2 regions of the Pseudomonas cavernicola genome follow, and region 2 is predicted to be linked to the other one. Evidence: riboswitches for the same ligand, from Rfam matches in the RefSeq annotation. Region 2 holds a riboswitch; the other holds the start of a gene.
What was found. Region 2 has a riboswitch for cobalamin ahead of cobG (precorrin-3B synthase). Riboswitches for the same ligand answer to the same signal wherever they lie in the genome.

Region 1 (5,401 bases), 710 kb from region 2:
CCCGGCGCAGCGAGAGCGAGTACGACACCTTCGGCGTCGGCCACTCCAGCACCTCGATCAGCGCCGCCTTAGGCATGGCCATCGCCGCGCAACTGCAAGGCAGCAAGCGCAAATCGGTGGCAGTGATCGGTGACGGCGCGCTGACCGCGGGCATGGCCTTCGAGGCGCTGAACCATGCCTCGGACGTCAAAGCCAACATGCTGGTGGTGCTCAACGACAACGACATGTCGATCTCGCACAACGTCGGCGGCCTGTCGAACTACCTGGCGAAAATCCTCTCCAGCCGCACCTACGCGAGCATGCGCGAGGGCAGCAAGAAGGTGCTGTCACGCCTGCCCGGCGCCTGGGAAATCGCCCGCAAGACCGAAGAACACGCCAAAGGCATGCTGGTTCCCGGCACCCTGTTCGAGGAACTGGGCTGGAACTACATCGGCCCGATCGACGGCCACGACCTGCCGACCTTGATCACCACGCTGCGCAATATGCGCGACCTGGAAGGCCCGCAGTTCCTCCATGTGATCACCAAAAAGGGCAAAGGCTTCGCCCCGGCCGAGCTGGACCCGATTGGCTATCACGCGATCACCAAGCTGGAGCCGATTAACGCTCCGGCCAGCGCCGCCCTCTCTGTTCCCAAGCAGGCCGCCGGGCCGAAATACTCCAGCGTGTTCGGCCAGTGGCTGTGCGACATGGCCGAGACGGACCCGCGCCTGACCGGCATCACTCCGGCGATGAAGGAAGGCTCTGATCTGGTGGCCTTCAGCGAGCGCTTCCCGCAGCGCTACTTCGACGTCGCGATTGCCGAGCAACACGCCGTGACCCTCGCCGCCGGCATGGCCTGCGAAGGCGCCAAACCGGTGGTGGCGATCTATTCGACCTTCCTCCAGCGCGGTTATGACCAACTGATTCACGATGTGGCGGTGCAGCACCTCGACGTGCTGTTCGCCATCGACCGCGCCGGTCTGGTCGGTGAAGACGGCCCGACCCACGCCGGCAGCTTCGACCTCTCCTACCTGCGCTGCATCCCCGGCATTCTGGTGATGACCCCGAGCGACGAGAACGAACTGCGCAAGATGCTCACCACCGGTTATCTGTTCCAAGGCCCGGCGGCGGTGCGCTACCCGCGCGGCAGCGGCCCGAACGCAGTGATCGAGCAGGCACTCGAACCACTCGAAATCGGCAAGGGCCTGGTGCGGCGGCAAGGCCAGAAAGTCGCCTTGCTGGTGTTCGGCGTACAGCTGGCCGACGCCCTGGTAGTCGGCGCGAACCTGGATGCCACGGTGGTCGACATGCGCTTCGTCAAACCGCTGGATGAGGCGCTGGTACGCCAATTGGCGGCCAGCCACGAGCTGCTGGTGACCATCGAAGAGAACTCGGTGATGGGCGGTGCCGGTGCGGCCGTCAGCGAATTCCTCGCCCGTGAGAACCTGCTGCAGCCGATCCTGCATCTGGGCCTCCCCGACTATTACGTCGAGCACGCCAAACCGGCGGCCATGCTCGCCGAATGCGGCCTGGATGCCGCCGGCATCGAAGCGTCCGTGCGCACCCGCCTGGCGCAACTTGAAGCTGGCTCACGCTAACCCACCGGGCTTTCGCTTGTGCTGGTGACCACCGCGCATTAAGGTGCGCGGCGTTTTAGCAGGCTGCTGAGAAGCGTAGCGAGCGAAGGACAGGCAAGGCGCAACGCAGCGAAGCGGAGTAACAGCCAAAGGCTGGCCCGCTAGGGTGAGCGCAGCGAGTCAATCAGGCGAAGAGGCGCAGTTTACTGTGCGTAAATGAGCATTCTGAGCCTGCTTTCAACGCAGCATATCCGAGCGCAGTAGTTTCTCAACAGCCTGCGAGTTCCGCCGAGGTGCGCCTGATCCTGTCAGGCCTTAAACGGGAAGCCGGTGCGCTCGTATCACGAGCAATCCCGGCGCTGCCCCCGCAACGGTAATCGATCACAGCCTTTGCGCTGCATGCCAGATCAAGATGCCACTGGGATTTTCCTGGGAAGGCGATCGGGCAGGAAAGTTCGCTTTCGGTCGAGAGCCCGGAGACCGGCCCTGGTGGATGTGACTGGTGTTGCGGAGGGCATCATCGTCAAGCGCAGGCGCCAGCTCATCCCGGCCATTCCACGCCTGCGCTTGTCCCTGCCCTCCTCAAAAGTTTTCTAAGTACTTTTGAGGCTTTATTAATGAAGTTGTCCCGTCTCGCCCTGGCTGCGGTGCTCTTACCGCTGACCAGCCAGGCCGAAGAATTCAGCGAACCTGGCGATGCGCTGAAACTCCCGCCGCTGGTGATCACCTCGGGTCGTGTGGCCGAACCACTGAGCAAAGCCACTGCGGCAACCAGCGTCTTCACGCGCGAAGATATCGACCGCCTGCAACCCAGCTCGATCACCGAACTGCTGACCCGCGTGCCCGGCGTACAAGTCGTGCAGAACGGTGGCCGCGGCAGCACTGCCTCAGTTTTGATCCGCGGCACGGGCAATACGCAGAGCCTGGTGCTGGTGGATGGCCAACGCATTGGCTCGGCATCCGATGGCGGCGCCAGCCTGCAATACCTCAGCATTGAGCAGATCGAGCGCGTCGAAGTGGTACGCGGCTCGCGCTCCGCGCTGTACGGTAGCGATGCCATCGGCGGAGTGATCCAGATTTTCACCCGCCGCGGCGAGCAGGGTCTGCAGCCGCGTCTGCATCTGGGCGCCGGTAGCAACAACACTTGGGAGCGCAGCCTGGGGCTTGCCGGTGGCGATCAGCAGACCCGTTTCAGCCTCAACACCAGCCTCGACGAAACCGCCGGCATCGACCGCACAGGGCCCTCCTTCGACTCCGACGCGGATCACGATGCTTACCGCAACAAGGCGCTGAGCTTCAATCTCAGCCATCAGCTCAATGAACAGCTGGAGACCGGGCTCAGCGTACTGGACCAGCGTGGCCGCAGCGAATTCGACAACCCTTTTGGCCGCTTCGACATGGCCACCTTCCAGAGTTTTCCACAGCAGCCCTCCAGCGACTTCACCCTGAGCGCCGCTTCCGGCTTCGTCGATGCCCAGCTCAGTGATGCCTGGAACAGCCGCCTGGAACTCGGCCACAGCGAAAACCGCCAGCAAAGCCAGGACAAGCTGAGCGACGAACACAACGTGTTCAACACCTACCGCGACTCGGCGAGCTGGCTCAACACCCTCCAGTTGAACGACAGCCACAGCCTGCTGCTCGGCGCCGACTGGTATGAGGACCAACTGCACAGCACCACCGCCTTCGACCAGCAAAGCCGCTGGAACCAGGCCGCGTTCATCCAGCACCGTTTCCAGGGCGAGCTTTTCTCCACCGAACTGGGCCTGCGGCATGACCAAAACCAGCAGTTCGGCAGCCAGAACAGCTGGAACACCGCCGTGACCGTGCCGCTGGCTGACTCCGCTATCGACCTGATCGCCTCCTACAGCGAGGGCTTCCGCGCGCCGACCTTCAACGAGCTGTATTGGCCCAACGACGGCAATGGCTACATCGGCAATCCGGATCTCGAACCCGAGCATTCGCGCAACTACGAGGTGCAGCTGCGTGGTGAGCATTGGGATACGCGCTGGAGCCTGGCGGCCTATCGCAACGAGGTACGCGACCTGATCAGCACCGAGCTCTACGACCCGATCAACTACATCTACCGTGCGGTCAACCTCAACACCGCGCGCCTGCAGGGGCTCGAGCTCAGCCTCGAACGCAATGTGCTGGGTTGGCGCGCCTCGGCCAATGCCAGCCTGCTCGACCCACGCGACACGGAAAGCGGACATACCCTACCGCGCCGAGCTCGCCGTACGCTGAGCCTGGATCTGGACCGCCAGTTCGGCGCCTTCGGTGTCGGCGCCACATGGCAGGCCATCAATTCGAGCTACGACGATGTCGGCAACACCCGACGCATCGCCGGCTATGGCCTACTCGGACTGCGCGGCAGTTGGCAGGCCAGCGACGAAGTAACGCTGGATTTGAAACTGAGCAATGCCCTGGACAAGGATTACAGCCGTGCCCTCTATGCCTATCAGCGGGTGAACTACGCCTACCAGGAAGAAGGTCGAGCGCTACTGTTCGGCTTCACCTGGACACCGAACCTGTAAGCGTAGGTTGGTGCTGAGCGAAGGCGATGCCCAACAACCGGCCTGCAAGGCCGGGCGGTCAAACTCGGGGCCGGTTGTATAGGGAGTCGCAGGGCGACTCCTTGTTGGGCATCGCTGCGCTCAGCGCCAACCTACGGGACAGTCGTTTGCTTGCGATGCTGCGCAAAACTGTAGGTTGGTGCTGAGCCGAAGGCGATGCCCAACAACCGGCCTGCAAGGCCGGGCGGTCAAACTCGGGGCCGGTTGTATAGGGAGTCGCGAGGCGACTCCTTGTTGGGCATCACTGCGTTCAGCGCCAACCTTGTATGTTGTTTTCCGTCAACCGGGTTAGCCTTTCAGGCCCTGCGCTTGACGCAGAGAAGCAGTTACTGGGGAGGCCGTTCCAACCTGGAGGTGAGTTCACACTCAACCTCGTCCGTAGATCGGCCCCCCGCCTCATTGCCCACCGCGTGGAGTATCCGGAAGCCAGCTCATTGAGGTGGACTTCGCATCACAAGGTTGCAGCGGCAAGAAGTGCGAGGTCGGGGAACCGGTAGCTATTGTTGCTCAAATGCCGGGCGAGATGAAAACAATGAGCGTATTTGTCGGTGTGGATGTGGGTGCCAAGACAGTTGTCTTGGCATGGCGAAAGGGTGGTCGCACGCGGGGCAAGCTGGACATCCAGCAAACGCCCGAGGGTCACGCCCAGGCGGTGGAGCGGATTAAAGCGCTAAAAGCCGTCCAAGTCGTGATGGAGGCCACCGGCGTTTACTACTTGGACTTGGCCGTTGCCTTGAGCAAGGCCGGGATCGTCGTGTCTGTCATCAACCCCAAAAGCTTCCACCACTTTGCCCAACTCAAGTTGGCGCAAAGCAAGACCGACCCGCTAGACGCGGCCCTCCTGGCCGAGTACGCCGAGCGGATGACGCCAGCCCCTTGGACTGCGCCGGATACCCTCCGTATGGCGCTGCGTGACATCGGCCGACAAATCAATCGGCTGACCGCGACCCGTACACAAGCCAAGAACCGCCTGCACGCCTTGCGCTCCAAACGTGACACGCTGGCGCTGCTGATTGAAGACGAAGTTGAAGCGGTCGAGAGGCTGGATCAGCGCATCGAGCGACTCAGCAACGCTGCACAGCGCCTGATTGCCGAGGACGCCGTGTTGAACAGTCAGTTTCAGCATCTGCTGGCAGCCAAAGGTGTTGGCGTTGCCAGTGCTATTGCGTTACTGGCTGAACTCAGTGTCCTGCCCCAGCATCTGAAGGCGCCGCAAGTCAGTCGCTATGCCGGGCTAGATATCCGCCTGTGCCAATCGGGCAGTAGCGTCAATAA
Region 2 (5,401 bases):
AAGCCATCGGCTCGACCTGATCGAGCGGCACGATGCGCTGGTTGTCCATGGTCGCCCGCTCGACGTAGAGCGCCCGTTTGGCCAGGCCGAGCTCTTCGAGCACGGCGCGAACCTTGTCGAAGTTGCGCCCGAGCTTCATCACCACTGCCGCGTCGGTGGCGGCCAGGCGTTGTTTGAGGTCGTCCGCCGGCAACACCCCGGAGAGCACCGCGAGGCTCTGGTTGCGGTACACCAGCGGGATGCCGAGCACCGCCGAGCCACCCAGCATGGAGCAGACCCCAGGCACGACTTCGGCTGCATAGCGGCTGGCCAGGCGGTCGTGCAGGTACATGTAGGAGCCGTAGAAGAACGGATCGCCTTCGCAGATCACCGCTACATCACGGCCTTGTTCCAGGTGCGCGGCGATCTGTTCGGCGCAGGTGTCGTAGAAGTCGCTGATGATGTCCTCGTAGCACAGCGGTGGCGCCAGCTTCTCGGTGGTCACCGGGTAGACCATCGGCAGGGTCTGCTGCTCGCTGCCAAGGTGTGCGGCGATGATGCCGAAGGCGTTGCCGTGCTGGCCCTTGGCGACCTTGGCCTTGGCCACGAAGTAGCCGACCACGGGGGCGGCCTGTAGCAGGCGTAGGGCCTTGAGGGTAATCAGCTCGGGGTCGCCGGGACCCACGCCGATGCCGAGCAGGCGTCCTTTGGCGCTCATCATTCCACCTCCGTGGCCAGGGCGTTGACCGCCGCTGCGGCCATCGCACTGCCACCGCGGCGACCGCGGACTATGACGTAGGGCACGCCACGGCTGTCGGCGGCGAGCATTTCTTTGGACTCAGCAGCGCCGACGAAACCCACCGGGAAGCCGAGGATCAGCGCCGGTTTCGGTGCGCCGGCGTCGAGCATCTCCAGCAGGTAGAAGAGCGCGGTGGGGGCATTGCCGATCACTACCACACTGCCTTCCAGGTGTTCGCGCCAGTGCTCCAGCGCGACCGCAGAGCGGGTGTTGCCGAGTTCGCGGGCCAGGTCGACCACCCCTTCGTCATTGAGGGTGCAGATCACCTTGTTGTTCGCCGGCAAGCGCGCGCGGGTCACGCCCTCGGCGACCATTCGCGCATCGCAGAGGATCGGCGCGCCGGCCGCCAGCGCTTTGCGCCCGGCGCTACCGGCACCCGGCGAGAAGCGCAGGTCTTCGACCACATCGACCATGCCGCAGGCATGGATCACCCGCACCGCAAGTTTTTCCAGGTCGGCGGGGATGCCCTGCAACTTGGCTTCGGCGCGGATGATGGAAAAGGACTGGCGGTAGATTTCCTGGCCATCGCGGATGTAATCAATCATCGGTCGGTTTCCATGGGGTCGGGCAGCGCGGCCAGCAGGTCGCCGGCCTCGGCAATTGTCAGGTGGCGCGCCAGCGGTCGGCCGAAGCCAGACACCGCAGCGGCGCGTTGGTAAAGGTCATAACGCCCGTCGGCGACGGCCAGCAGGGTCAGCGGTGAGTCATGGGCGGCGGCGCAGGAGCGCAGGCAGCCACTCAAGTGCAGGCCGGGCAGGGGCGCGCTGCCGGCCAGGCGAGTAGCCAGGGTCAGGGCATCCGCCTTGGTCGCGGCCAGACCTTTGCCGCAGCCGGCCGAGCCGCTGCAGGCGATGATGCGGGCCAGCGGCTGCAGGGGATCGCAGACCAGGCCGCGCTCGTCCAAGGCGTGCAACAGCGCCGGCCCATCGGCCTGGCGGATGTTCGGCAGCGACAGGCTTTGCCAGGGCGTCAGGCGCAGGCTGGCGTCACCGAACTGCTGCGCCAGCCGCGCCAGTTCAATCAGTTGCCGCGCGTGCAGACGGCCGAGCGGTGGTGCTGCGCCGACTTGCACCAGTCCTGGCTGCAGCTGCGGTTGCACACCCAGGTGCGCCCAGGCCTCAGCGGCCGGGCGCCGCCAGTGGCGCAGCGCTTCGCCCTGCCGCAAGGGGAAGTCCAGCCGGGCCTGTAGACGCTGGAGGAAGTCTTCCGCCGGCAGTTCCGTCAGCAGGTGGCGCATGCGGCTGTGCTCGGGGCCGGCCAGTTCGAGGAACAGCTCCAGGCACGCCAATACCAGCGCCGGTACTTGCTCAAGAGTTACGGTGGCGAGGGCCATTTCCGGGCTGCCGGGCAATGGTGGGCAGCCGGCCAGGCCGAAGGCGAACAGCGGCTGGCTGCCGCCCGGCATGGCACTCAGCCACAAGTCGTGAGGGTGTTCGAGCATGGCCAGGCGTTCACCGCCATCCAGCAGCAGGGCGAACTTGGCCGACAGCCGATGCAACGAGGCGTTGTCCTGCAACGTAGCCAGCAACCGGTCGGCCAGGGGGCTGACATCCAGCAGGGCGGCCGGGTCTATGCCGGCGGCGGGGCTGACCATCAGGTTGCGCACATCATCGGCACCTGGGCTGCTGGGGCCGAGGCCGGCAGCCAGCAGGCGGGCGATCAAGGCGGCTTCCTGGCCGGCGCGCACCCCGCGAATCTGCAGATTGGCGCGGTTGGTCACCTCGATCACGCCGCTGCCATGCTCCTCTGCGGCAGCCGCCACGGCCAGGGCCTGGCTGGCCTGCAAGCGGCCGGCCGGCAGTTTGATCCGGCAGATGCCGCCGTCGCGAGCCTGCACGATGCGCAGCAGTCCAGGGCACGCCGAAGGGCGTGGCTGGCTGGGCTGTTGGTGAGGCTGCTGTGCAGTGTCGTTCAAAAGGTCACCTGATCGGCTGTCGCGGTGACCGGGCGAGCGCTCCCCGCAAGGAACTCTCCACGACATCGGCACACCCCGTCCGATGCTTGCACACGCGACCAAGTTCGGCGGCAGGTCTCCTGGCTGGCAGTTGCAAGCCCTGTGGATAACACCTTAGCTGGGTTTATCCACAGGGCTCTACGTTTAGCGCGGCCTTCCCGGTGTGAACCAGTGGCGGGGGGCGCTCGAACTCGCTGCATACAGTTGCGGGGGCAGCCACGGTATTTTCCGTGTTCCCTCTTCGGCCTATCGATCTGTTTACGATCTGCTGCGCGTCGGCCATACGGCGTTGAAATCGTCTTCAGAATGCTCATTGACTACAGTCAACTCCGCTTCTTCAGCCAATTTCGCCTTGTCTGGCCTTAGCTCGCGAGATCTCTTACATCACTTTGGGCACCGACGAACGCGCTATTATGCCTGCTTTGCCCGGCCCCAGGAAAAGCCTCCTCGTCGGATGCTCGCGGGGTGTGTAGCGAATGCCAGTGAGGAGTTGCGGATGTCGCCTTGGCTGACAGTGGTGGGGATCGGGGAAGACGGCTTCAGCGGGCTCGGCAAACCGGCCCGGCGGGCGCTGTTAGAGGCCTCAGTGGTGTTCGGTGGGCAGCGCCAGCTGGATCTGCTGCCGGCTTGCCTGCGCGGGCAACGCCAGGCCTGGCCGAGCCCCTTCGCCTTGACGCCAGTGTTGGAAGCGCGCGGCACGCCGGTCTGCGTGCTGGCCAGCGGCGATCCCATGCTGTTCGGCGTCGGCGCCAGCCTGGCGCGGCAATTGCCGGCCGATGAGTTGCGGGTACTGCCGGCGCCGTCGTCCTTCTCCCTGGCCGCCGCGCGGCTCGGTTGGCCTTTGCAGGAGGTGGCCTGTCTGTCGGTGGTTGCCCGTCCGCTGGCCGCCCTGCACACGCAGATCCACCCCGGCGCGCGCCTGCTGGTGCTGAGCAACGACGGCAGCAGCCCCGCCGCCATCGCCGCGCTGCTCGATGAACGCGGTTTCGGCGCCAGCCGCCTGCGGGCGTTCGAGCACCTGGGCGGCCCGCTGGAGCGTTGCATCGATGGCACGGCGCAGGCCTGGAGCCTGGCCCGCACGGCGGCGCTCAATCTGGTGGCGGTCGACTGTCTGGCTACGCCGACGGCACGCCGCCTGCCGCTGACTCCGGGCCTGGCGGATGCAGCTTTCGCCCATGACGGCCAACTGACCAAACGCGATGTCCGCGCCATCACCCTGGCGCGTCTGGCCCCGGCGCCGGGCGAACTGCTCTGGGATGTCGGCGCCGGTTGCGGCTCCATTGGCATCGAGTGGATGCGGGCTCATCCCAGCTGTCGCGCCATCGCCATCGAGGCCAATGCCGGGCGCCAAGCCTTGATCGCGCAGAACCGCGATGCGCTTGGCGTACCTGGGCTGCAACTGGTCGCCGGCAGCGCGCCCGAGGCTTTGAATGGCTTACCGCCGGCCGATGCGATCTTCATCGGCGGTGGCGTCACGGTGCCCGGTATGCTGGAGAGCTGCTGGGCCCAGCTGCGCCCCGGCGGCCGGCTGGTGGCGAATGCGGTGACCCTGCAGAGCGAAGCGACCCTGGTGGCTTGGCGGGCGGCCCATGGCGGCGAGTTGACCCGCATCACCGTGGCCCAGGCTCAGCCCCTCGGCGATTTCGATACCTGGCGCGCGGCATTGCCGATTACCCTTCTGGAAGCGATCAAGCCTGCATAGGTAGGCCCAGCGGTCATGCAGGAGAATACGAATGTAGGTTGGTGCTGAGCCGAAGGCGATGCCCAACAACCGGCCTGCAAGGCCGGGCTTGTGTGTGCGGGACCGAGCACCGGGGGAGTTGCGTGGCGACTCCATGTTGGGCATCGCTGCGCTCAGCACCAACCTACAATGTTGTGCCCTGATAACGACGTGGAGCCACTCACCTCCACCCACGGAACGACGAACTCTTGCATGCGCGACGAGACCCCTGAACAGCCGGCGCCCCTGCGTAGCGGCTACACCACCGGCAGTTGTGCCACGGCCACCAGCCTGGCCGCCGCGCGACTGCTGCTCGCTGGTTCGGCCAGCGATGCGGTGGAAATCGTCCTGCCCAAGGGCAAGCAGGTGCTGATGCGTTTGGAGTTCTGCCGCCTGTTCGAGGAGGGTGCCGAAGCGGGCACCCTGAAAGATGCCGGCGACGACCCGGATGTGACCCATGGCGCCCTGGTCTTTGCCCGCGTGCGGCTGAGCGCCGAGCCTGGCGTGCGTTTCCATGCCGGGCCGGGTGTCGGCACGGTCACCAAACCCGGCCTGACCCTGGCGGTGGGCGAGCCGGCGATCAACCCGGTGCCACGGCAGATGATGACCGCCCACCTGACCCAGCTCGCCGCCGAGCACGCTTACGCCGGCGGTTTCGAGGTGGCGATCGGTGTCGAGAACGGCGAGGCATTGGCGCTGAAAACCATGAACCCACGACTGGGCATCCTCGGCGGGCTGTCCATCCTCGGCACCAGCGGCATCGTCCGCCCGTTCTCCTGCGCCGCCTATATCGCCTCGATCAACCAGGGCATCGACGTCGCCCGCGCCAACGGTTTCCAGCATCTGGCCGCCTGCACCGGCAACGCCAGCGAAGACACCATGCGCGCTTACTACAACCTGCCGGACACGGCCCTGGTCGAGATGGGCGACTTCGTCGGCGCGGTACTCA

Region 1: another riboswitch for cobalamin. It lies ahead of D3879_RS02195 (TonB-dependent receptor domain-containing protein); the one in region 2 lies ahead of cobG (precorrin-3B synthase).

Annotation. Positions count from the first base shown of each region.
Region 1 covers NZ_QYUR01000002.1:408,688-414,088, forward strand. The annotation lists gene dxs (1-deoxy-D-xylulose-5-phosphate synthase) at 1-1,577, shown strand, start outside; cobalamin riboswitch at 1,831-2,059, shown strand; gene D3879_RS02195 (TonB-dependent receptor domain-containing protein) at 2,174-4,087, shown strand; gene D3879_RS02200 (IS110 family RNA-guided transposase) at 4,659-5,401, shown strand, end outside.
Region 2 covers NZ_QYUR01000002.1:1,120,378-1,125,778, forward strand. The annotation lists gene D3879_RS05550 (precorrin-2 C(20)-methyltransferase) at 1-700, opposite strand, end outside; gene D3879_RS05555 (precorrin-8X methylmutase) at 697-1,323, opposite strand; gene cobG (precorrin-3B synthase) at 1,320-2,693, opposite strand; cobalamin riboswitch at 2,786-3,024, opposite strand; gene cbiE (precorrin-6y C5,15-methyltransferase (decarboxylating) subunit CbiE) at 3,229-4,434, shown strand; gene D3879_RS05570 (cobalt-precorrin-5B (C(1))-methyltransferase) at 4,666-5,401, shown strand, end outside.